Regions from separate parts of the Lactobacillus rizhaonensis genome, predicted to be linked through region 3. Evidence: riboswitches for the same ligand, from Rfam matches in the RefSeq annotation. Region 3 holds a riboswitch; each other region holds the start of a gene.
The links. A riboswitch is a leader RNA that binds a small molecule or an ion and turns the genes downstream of it on or off. The one in region 3 is predicted to bind thiamine pyrophosphate.
Positions count from the first base shown of each region.

Region 1: it holds a riboswitch for thiamine pyrophosphate, as region 3 does, so the genes downstream of both, AAA915_RS03505 (ATP-binding cassette domain-containing protein) here and AAA915_RS03060 (ECF transporter S component) in region 3, are expected to answer to the same signal.
Region 2: it holds a riboswitch for thiamine pyrophosphate, as region 3 does, so the genes downstream of both, thiM (hydroxyethylthiazole kinase) here and AAA915_RS03060 (ECF transporter S component) in region 3, are expected to answer to the same signal.

Region 1 is NZ_BTTV01000002.1:50,797-54,080, forward strand. Features, by position in the region: gene AAA915_RS03500 (energy-coupling factor transporter transmembrane component T family protein) at 1-125, opposite strand, end outside; gene AAA915_RS03505 (ATP-binding cassette domain-containing protein) at 135-1,565, opposite strand; TPP riboswitch at 1,534-1,625, opposite strand; gene AAA915_RS03510 (helix-turn-helix domain-containing protein) at 1,786-2,724, shown strand; gene htpX (zinc metalloprotease HtpX) at 2,754-3,284, opposite strand, start outside.
Region 2 is NZ_BTTV01000006.1:24,019-27,302, reverse strand. Features, by position in the region: gene thiD (bifunctional hydroxymethylpyrimidine kinase/phosphomethylpyrimidine kinase) at 1-619, opposite strand, end outside; gene thiM (hydroxyethylthiazole kinase) at 631-1,419, opposite strand; TPP riboswitch at 1,496-1,594, opposite strand; gene tenA (thiaminase II) at 1,815-2,474, shown strand; gene AAA915_RS07615 (type 1 glutamine amidotransferase) at 2,625-3,284, opposite strand, start outside.
Region 3 is NZ_BTTV01000001.1:638,607-641,890, forward strand. Features, by position in the region: gene AAA915_RS03050 (LysR family transcriptional regulator) at 1-446, opposite strand, end outside; gene udk (uridine kinase) at 625-1,266, shown strand; gene AAA915_RS03060 (ECF transporter S component) at 1,311-1,889, opposite strand; TPP riboswitch at 1,932-2,021, opposite strand; gene AAA915_RS03065 (M42 family metallopeptidase) at 2,097-3,179, opposite strand.

The DNA of each region.
Region 1 (3,284 bases), on a different contig from region 3:
ATGTGTTTATAAATTAAATAGATCAATGCAAAGAATATGATAAAAAGGTTTGTTAGTAAACTTGATTTCAGTGATATTTCTATAGAAATAATCAGAGCCAGGATAAATTTAAAACTAGGATTCATGATAGTACCTCACTTATTTGTATAGGTTAAATGCTGGTCTTTAAAAATGAGGTGATAATCACACCAATCAGCTAAATTCTTTAACTCATGGCTGATAATTAAAAGCGTTTGTTTCCGTGCTTTCTGACTCTCTCTTAATAAAGACATCACTTTGACAGCGGAATCTGCATCCAGACCGCTAAGTGGCTCATCAATTAGCAGTACATCCTGATCTGAAATCAACATTAATAAGATTTGCAGTTTCTTTTGTTGCCCGCCGGATAATGAATACACGACATGATCAAGCAGTGAATCAAGCTCAAGAGAGGATAACGCGGCAGCTATTTTGTCATCAGTAAAATAAGAATTAGTCCGCTTTTTTTTGCTGAGGTTAATTTCATCTGCAACAGAGACGTTGATAAACTGGTCACTCGCAGTTTGAAATATTTGGCCTACATGAAGCAAATACTTACGAGTAGATAATTTATTAATTTCACGGTTGTGGTAGGTGATGCTGCCTGAATAAGGGATCATTTTAGTCAGAGCATTAAAAAGCGATGTTTTGCCCACACCGTTGGCTCCTGTAATCAGAGTGGTTTTACCGGAAACAATATTTAAATGTTCCTGCTTCAGAAGTAAACGATTTTGTCTAATCTGAACGTTTTGTAGGGTAAAGCACGACCGGTCATTTTCCTTTGGTAAGACAAAAGTATAGGTACTAGAATCCGTATTTTTTCGCAACAATTTTTCCTGCTCTGCTTGAGAAAGCTGTACCAGGCGTTTACCCTGAAATTGAAAAAGATTGTCGCAGATTCCTTCATAACCAGCTAGCACATGGTCACTTAAGATGATTGTTTTACCTTGATCGCGCAGATGTGCTAGTTTAGCGATTAAGAACTTGCGGGCAGTGGGATCACAGCTGGCGAAGGGTTCATCAAGTAAAAACAAGTCAACATTCATCGCTATGAGTACAGCCAATGCCACTCTTTGTTGTTCGCCACCAGATAATGTATTAATTTTTTGATCAAGTAAATAATCAATTTGGGTAAACTGAACGGCTTCATTTAACTGTTTTAGATACTGGGCCTTATTAAGGCAGAGGTTTTCCAGTGCAAAAATAATTTCTTCTCGAGGAGTTGCCATAGTAAATTGCTCACTCGCATTTTGAAACATCATAGCAGCCTTTAACCCGCCCAGAGTAACAGTGCCGCTTAATTGTCCCGCAAACTCAGGATATAACTTTGCTAATATTTTCAATAAAGTAGATTTACCACAGCCAGTTGGTCCAACTAACAATGAAAACTGCTTTGTAGGAATATTTAAATTAATGTTTGTTAAAATTTGGTTTTGTTTATCATATGAAAATGTTAGGTTATTTAATTTAATCAATTTAGTTACCAAAAAAATCGTCAGGATAATAGCCTGACGATGTAAAATCTTTCGTTTTCCCTTCGCTGGCATTATCCATAGCAGGTTCTGCGGGTTTAATCTCAGCCTTTACAGGCACCCCGATGTTAAATTTTATTATACAGAAAAGAAAATTAGTTGTCTAGATGCACTGGGTCTTTCCGTTATTCATGTAGCAATAATAAAGGTAAAATAACAAAATTATATTAGGAAGATGAAAATTTGCTATATAATAAAACTATATAATCCCTAAACTGTATAAGAGGTGAAAGTAATGGCAGCAGTTAAATTGGAACAATATTTAGCCAGTATCATAGATGCGGCTAGGTCTGATACTAATGAAGTGAAAATAAAACCAGGTAACAGCAACTTTGATTTGTTTATAGCCTTTTTAGAAAATCGTAATACGGGCATTCATCGCTACCAAACAACAGGACTGACTATTCTGTATGAGGCAAAAGGCTCAACTAAAGTGAGAATCAATAGTCAGAATTTTATGCTAAATGATGGTAATATCATCTTTCTACAGAAAAAGAGCAATTATGAAATATTAAAACCTGGTAGTAAAGATATTTTAGTTAAGCTTGAATTTGATCCTAATATAGATGTCCGGAACTTTTTCGACAATCTAACTGTAATGAACAATTTTGAAAAACAATTGCTTAAAAAAGTTAATACCACTTTTGAGCAAAAAAGATTATTAGGATTAAACGGAACGTTAATGTCAGAATCTGCCCATCTACTTAAAAAGATAATTGATGAATATCTTAATCACGACTTGTTTACCCGCAACGCTATAATGGCAGAGCTTACTTTGCTTTTCGTTTCTGCTGTCAGAAGTCAAAATTTAACTTCCGCTCCAGCAACAAGTCATCAGTTTGCAAAAACGGATCTGGAAAAATACATTGATGTCCATTTTACTGACATTACGCTTAATGATGCAGCCAAGCATTTTGGCTTTAATCCTAATTATTTTTCAAGTTTGGTTAAACAAAAAACTGGCAAAAGTTTTGTGGAACATGTTGATGAAAGGCGCATGCTGGAAGCACGAAGTTTACTTGCTCGCCCAGATATTTCCGTCAAAGAGATAATTACCCGTGTTGGTTATAGCGGCAAGTCCTTCTTTTATAAAAAGTTCAGTGAATATTATCATGAAACGCCAGTGCAAATGCGTGCAGAACTATTCAGGCAGGCAAATATTAATTTAAAATAAAAAACAACCTTTAGCAAAAGGTTGTTTTTTTACATTTTTTCTAAACGCTTAATTCTGTCCGCTGTTGGTGGATGACTGTCAAACAAATGGGTAAAACTGCGTTTTTTACGCATAGGATCTTCAATATACATTCCCGCACTGCTGGGGTCAGCTTTTTTCATTGGTGCAGAGCCGTCAATTTTTTCAAGCGCCGAAATTAGCCCTTGCGGATTGCGCGTTAACTCTACTGAAGAAGCATCAGCAAGGTATTCGCGGTTACGTGACAACGCCATTTGCGCTAAACTGGCACAGATAGGCCCCAAAATTAAGACAAAAGCTATTGCTATCACCTTAAAAATGACAACGATAGTGCCACCACTATCATGATCGCTATCGCGATCATCATCAATCCACCAAATATAGCGGCTGGCAATCCCAGAAAGATAAGAAATGACACCGACTAGCACGGCAGCAATAGTAGAAACTAAAATATCGTAGTTTCTGATATGAGAAATTTCATGACCCAAAACACCTTCCAGTTCCTCACGGTTCATCATATCGAGTAAACCTTGAGTAACTGC
Region 2 (3,284 bases), on a different contig from region 3:
TGGAACTGCTGACCCAAAGATCAGTACCATTGGCAAATAAAGCATAATCTTTTACTTCTGCGCTATTAGTGTGTCCACCTTTAATTAGTACATTTTTAACACCCATGTCTTGTAGTTTATGGGCTAATTCAGGAAATTGATCTTGCACTTGCACCTTAATGCCAGTTAAAGCTTCTGCTTCGGGTAAGTTAGGTGTGATTAAATCGGCTAAAGGCAGTAGTTCATTTTTAACCGTGGCAACAGCATCTTGACTTAAAAGTGGTGCACCTCCTTTAGCAATCATCACGGGATCTATGGTAATAGGGCCAAAGTCATACTTTTGCAGGTTAAGAGCAACTTGGTGAACATGAGCTGCATCACCTAACATTCCCGTTTTACAAGCACGAATATGAAAATCTTCTGCTAAAGATGCAAATTGGGCATCGATCATTTCTAGTGGTAGTAAAAAAGATTTTTGTACACCTAAAGTGTTTTGTGCTGTCACTGCTACTACAACAGCTGTTCCAAATACTTTTTGCATTTGAAAAGTTTTAAGGTCAGCCATTATTCCGGCACCACCACCTGAATCTGTACCGGCAATAGTTAAAACCTGGGGAAAAGAATTAATTTTTTCTGTCATCATGAAGTTCCTTAATCAAAATCAGCAATTTGCTTAATATCAGCGACTGCTACTTTGTACAAATAATCTATAAGGTACATACCAAAAGTACTTGGTCCAACACCGGGATGATCTTGGACAACCATTTGACCCACACAACTGAAAACTAAAGCACCTATCTGAGCCGCTTCAAACGGATCATCAGTGACTGCGGTAAAAGCTGTGACAATACTGGACAACATATCACCTGAGCCCACATGAGTTTTAAAAAGTGGTGAGCCGTTGTGAATATGAGCCAGTCTTTTACCGTCACTAATTGTATCTGTAGGACCACTGGCAATGACCGTACAATGATATTTCTGAGCAGTTTTCATAGCAATATCATCAATATTACCGGAGCCGGAACCTGCATCGATGCCCTTTGAATCCCAGTTGAAGTCACCTAGTGCAGCAATTTCACCAATATTACCGCGAATAATACTGGTATGAAAATCCCATAAAAGCTTATCTGCGATTTTGTAGCGATATTCGACTGCACCAACCGCAACAGGATCAAATACTATCGGCTTATTATACTGCCTTGCTAGGTCTTCTACCTTTTTAATATGATTGATTTGCTGCTTGGTTAAACAGCCAATATTAACTGCCACTGCGGAAGCCATTCGCACTATTTCTTCGGCTTCAGCGACTTCATTGCTCATAATTGGTGAAGCACCAATAGCATTGACAGCATTCGCCACATCTTGGACTGTCACAAAATTGGCGATGTTAAAAATAACGGGATTTTGCGCTCGTAATTTATCTAATAAGTCTAACTGCATTTTATTACTCCCGACTAAATGTTTTTGAAAAATTTTGATTAATAAAAAAGCCCTGGCACGTGGAAGTGCCAAAGCTTAAGCGTTTTTGACACGTTCCTACGCAAGTATTAGCTTACAGGTTCAAAGGGTCTGAAAAAAATTCATCTCAGCCTAAAAGGCACCCCTCGTGTTATCGCTTTCAATTATAGCGTATTATACTATTGATTACAATGCTGGGTTGATAAAGATGCTAACTGTTTATACTATAAATAAATGCTTGGCTTTTAGCTGTTATTGAGTGATTATGCTAAAAAGCAAAAAATCGTATAGTAGTTAAAATTTAAATTTAGTAAAATGTAATTAGTAATAGTTAAAAGCCGTGTTTAAAATTTTATTTAGTTTTGAGGAGAGTAATCATGAATTTCACAGATCAGTTGCACGAAGCAGGGGCGTTGTTGTGGCATAAAAGTTTGGTACATCCCTTTATTAAGGAACTACAAAGTGGCAAACTCCCAATTGCAACTTTTAAATTTTACCTGTTGCAGGACCGCTATTATTTAAGAGAATTTAGTAAGTTGCATGAATTAATTGCGGCAAAAACAGATGATCAGGAAGCAAAGGAATTTTTACTGGCGGGAGCGCAAGACTTACAAAACGTTGAAATATCAGTGCGAGGACATTTTTTTGAGGAATTAAAAATAACTGCAGCTGAAATTGCTGAAACTCCGGTGGCACCAACAGCATATAACTACGTTAATCACATGCATATGACATTAAATCGATCTGGTGTTAAGCCTGCGGTAGCAGCGCTTTTACCATGTTACTGGCTCTATCAGGAAATTGGTCAGAAAATGGCTGAAAAAGGTTCACCTGTTTCTTATTATCAGGAGTGGATTGATACTTATGACGGCGATTGGTATGGTGCAAATGTAGCCAAAATGCTGCATTTAACCAATTCCTTGGCCGAAAACGCTACTAATGAAGTACTTGATCAAATGCAAACTGCTTTTGTGCGCAGCAGCTATTATGAATTGCAGTTTTGGCAGATGGCTTATGAAAAACAAGGCTGGGAGTAACTTCTGTTAAAATATCCTACAATTTTGAAAAATATTTGTTAATTGGGGGGCAAAACCTGCACTCACAACTATAATAGCAATAATAACTAAGTATCAAAAAACTACTAGACATAGTAATTAGATTTACTACGCCTAGTAGCTTTTTTGCAATTAATTTGTTTTAGCTGCTATTCGCTCATTATGCCATTCTAGAATCATTTTGACTATGGCGTTTGCGACATTCAAGTTTTTTAATATAGGGCCGTGGGAATATGTACCGATAAAATTGCGGTAGCGCAAACCTTCGACGTGATCTTGGGGATTGTTGCCGTAACCTTCAATCATTTCTCCTAAGGGATGTAGCTTATCCTTATCATCAAAATAGGTTTGACCCGAATGGTTTTCAAAGGCTTTGACTTCACCCCATTCGCTCATGTAGCGGGTATCACCAATCATGCGCTTATCTGCCTTAAAAACGGTGTGGAAAGGTAGAATATCTAGCCCTTTGATTGTCACTCCGGCATTAGTTTTATAATATGTGCCAACTAGCTGGTAGCCACCGCAGACACCTACCATAGGCTTGCCTTCGTTAATATACTTTGTCAAAGTTTCTTTATAACGCGGTAAATCTTTAGCAACAACAGTTTGCTCAAAATCTTGTCCGCCGCCAAAAAAGACAAAGTCATAATCAAAAGCGTTGAATTGATCACCAAGAGAAATATTATCAACTTGTGTATCATAGCCCTGTTTTTTTAGCAAAAACCTGATAATTTTAACGTCGCCAGAATCACCGTAAGTATTCATCAGGTCTTCATATAAATATGCAATCTT
Region 3 (3,284 bases):
TTGCCGGCAAAGGCTAAGTCAAAGCCAACCAGTATGTCATAATTACCATTAATCAATCTTTTGATGCAAGAATCAAAATTTTCTTCGTCAAAATTTGGCTGACAAATATCTGGTATTTTTGAAGCAAATAATGCTGCGTCATTTTCAAAGCCTTGCAAAAAATGGACACGCAACAACTTTTCTGGATTTGGATCTGGATGGTGCCAAATTTCACTGTACAAATTGATAATTTCTACGCTGCGCTTATAGAAAACTTCTCCTACTGGCGTTAACGAGAATTTACCAGCAGAACGGTTAAGCAGTTTTTGACCCAACTCATCTTCTAATTTCTTAATAGCTGAACTGACTGCTGTTTCTGAAACATAGTTTCTCCTTGCTGCTGAAATAAAGCCGTGAGTTTGAACGACATCAACAAAATATTTTACTGGCATTAAGTTATAATTCATTTTGCACCTATGCTATTTAACACAAATTACTTTTTTCACATTTATAATATAAAAAATTTAGCCAACTTTAAACCGTATTCAATAGAAAAGTAGCATTAATTATCAAATATACCTTAACTGTTGGTAATTATGGCAAAAGTAAAGTAAAATGTTTAAGGATTAAAAAAGGAGTGGCATAATGTCTAGACTTGAAAAGCCTGTAGTAATTGGTATTACCGGTGGTTCAGGCAGCGGGAAAACTACCATTGCGCAAAAAATTGTTGCCCAGATGCAAGAGAATGAACACGTTTTGATTATGACCCAGGATTCATATTACAAAGATAATACTGGGATTCCTATGAGTGAAAGGAGGAACATCAACTATGATCATCCAGATGCCTTTGATGTTCCTTTGCTTAGAAAACAGTTGCAAGACTTACTAAATTATCGGTCAGTCGAGATGCCTGTATACGATTTTAAAGAGCATACCCGTAGTCAAAAGACCATTCATACTGAACCTGCCGATATCATTATTCTTGAAGGAATTTTGGTTTTAGCTAACAAAAAAATTCGTGATTTGATGGATATCAAAGTTTACGTTGACACAGATGATGATATTCGCTTTATTAGACGTTTAGAACGTGATCTAAATGAGAGGGGCCGGTCCATTAACTCTGTGATTGAACAATATTTAAGCACAGTTAAGCCGATGTATCATCAATTTATTGAGCCTACCAAGCGCTATGCGGATATTATTGTTCCAGAAGGCGGTAAAAATAATGTGGCCATTGATATGCTTACAACTAAGGTACACTCAATTTTAAGTAAAAAAGAAAAATAAAAAAGGAGTAATTGCTTCAAAGAGCAATACTCCTTTTTAAATATTTAGGCTATTTTTGGTTTCAATGCTTTATCAAATAAATTCGTAATCAGTTTAACTAAAACGCCATCAAAAACCAGAGCAGAAATGATATTGGTAATAAGCATTACGATTTGTACTTGCATACTAAATTTGCTCCAGCCATATAAAATATATGAGGGAACAAAGCACCCAAATGAAGCAAAAAACGCACCAGTTAAAACGCTTTTCCAAGTAAAATTTTGATAACGTTCTTTTTTAGGGAAAAAGCCGATTTCATTAGTGGCACCTTGGATAATTCCGGAAAGAATTGTCGTGGCACCCCACTGACCACCTATTGCCATTTCAACCACAGAAGCTAATAATTCTCCGATCGTACCGGATCCTGCAGTAGGAACAAAATACATCGCTAAAGGTCCGGCCATAAGCCATAAACCTGTAAAAACAGTATCAGTCACCGGTGCGAAACCTGTTGGCACCAACAGCATTTTTATTAAATTAAAAGCCCAGTTAAAGCCATATGTATAAATGACTCCCATAATAATTCCAATTAACGCAATTAAAATAATCGACTTTACATTCCATTTTGAAGTTCTAGTAAACATAAAAAATACTCCTAACTTTACATGTCAGTAGGAGTATCATTATTACTTAATTTTACACTTCCCTAACGCAGGTATTGTCCCGATCAGGTTCAGAGGGTATTTCTCAGCTTTTTGGCACCCCTAGTGACTGCTATTCAATTTTTACTATTATATCATACTTTAAAAAGAGCTGCAGGTTATTTTATAATTTCACCGTGACTGATGATATTAAAATTGACTAAAACTTGCCAGCTTTTCTTTAGTTAAATCACGAATAATAGCAAGCGCCAAATCAACAGATGCTTTAAAGTCAGAATAAGCACTAAAACAATAAGGAGAATGTTCATAACGAACTGGAATGCCAATCACTATGGTTGGTGCACCATTTTCATAATAAATGGCGGCTCCATCCTGGCCACCGCCAGTGCGGACAGAGCGAGTATACGGAATATTGTTCTTATCAGCTAAATCGCAGGCATATTGTTGAAATTTAGGATTAGGCAAAAAGGACGTATCCATGTCACGCAACATCGGCCCCCTCTTCAGTCCAGTTTGCGATAACCACTCTGGGGTAAAGGTATCATCTGCTGGACAAGATTCAAGAACGATTGCTAAATCAGGCTTTACTGCACGTGCTGTTACGTATGCACCACGCAAACCAACTTCTTCCTGGCTGGAAAGTGCTGCCACAACGTTAAATGCAGTTTGTTCACCTTTTAAATTATCTAGCACATCAGCCATAGCAGCTGCGCCAAAACGGTCATCAAAATCTTTGCCGAAAAACAAACCGGATTTTTCATTGTATTCACACTTGACATCCACAAAAATAGGACAACCAGTATCAATTTGATAATCATTAATTGTTTCAGCACGAGAACTGGAACCCACGTCAATAGACATATCAGCTACGTCCGGTACATTATTTTTTTCGGCCGCGGTCATAAAATGAGGCGGTTTAGTGGCCACTACACCAGGAACATATTCACCTGCACGATTTTTAATTTTTACGCGCAGAGCAGGAATATTATATTTAACCCACCCGCCAAGTGGTACAAACTTAATCATGCCGTTAGGACGGACAGCTTGGGTAATAAAGCCAACTGCATCTGAATGTGCATCCAGCTGAATTACTGGCCGGCCTGGTTTGTTTTCCTTTTTGCTGGCATACACATTGAGCATGCCATCAACCTTCACGTCAGCAAAATCTTGGACAGTTGCGGTAAATAGTTTAACAAATTCTCCTTCAAAGCCGGAGGTGGAATTGGCATCAGAAAAAGCCTTGAGCATTTTAATTTCTTGTTGTTTTTGCATTTTTTTACCTTTCACTAAAAATATCTTATTCTTTAATTTTACCAAAAACTGAGGTTGCACGTTAAAAATTTAAGCAAATCGAGAATTATCTTACTGCTTTTGACA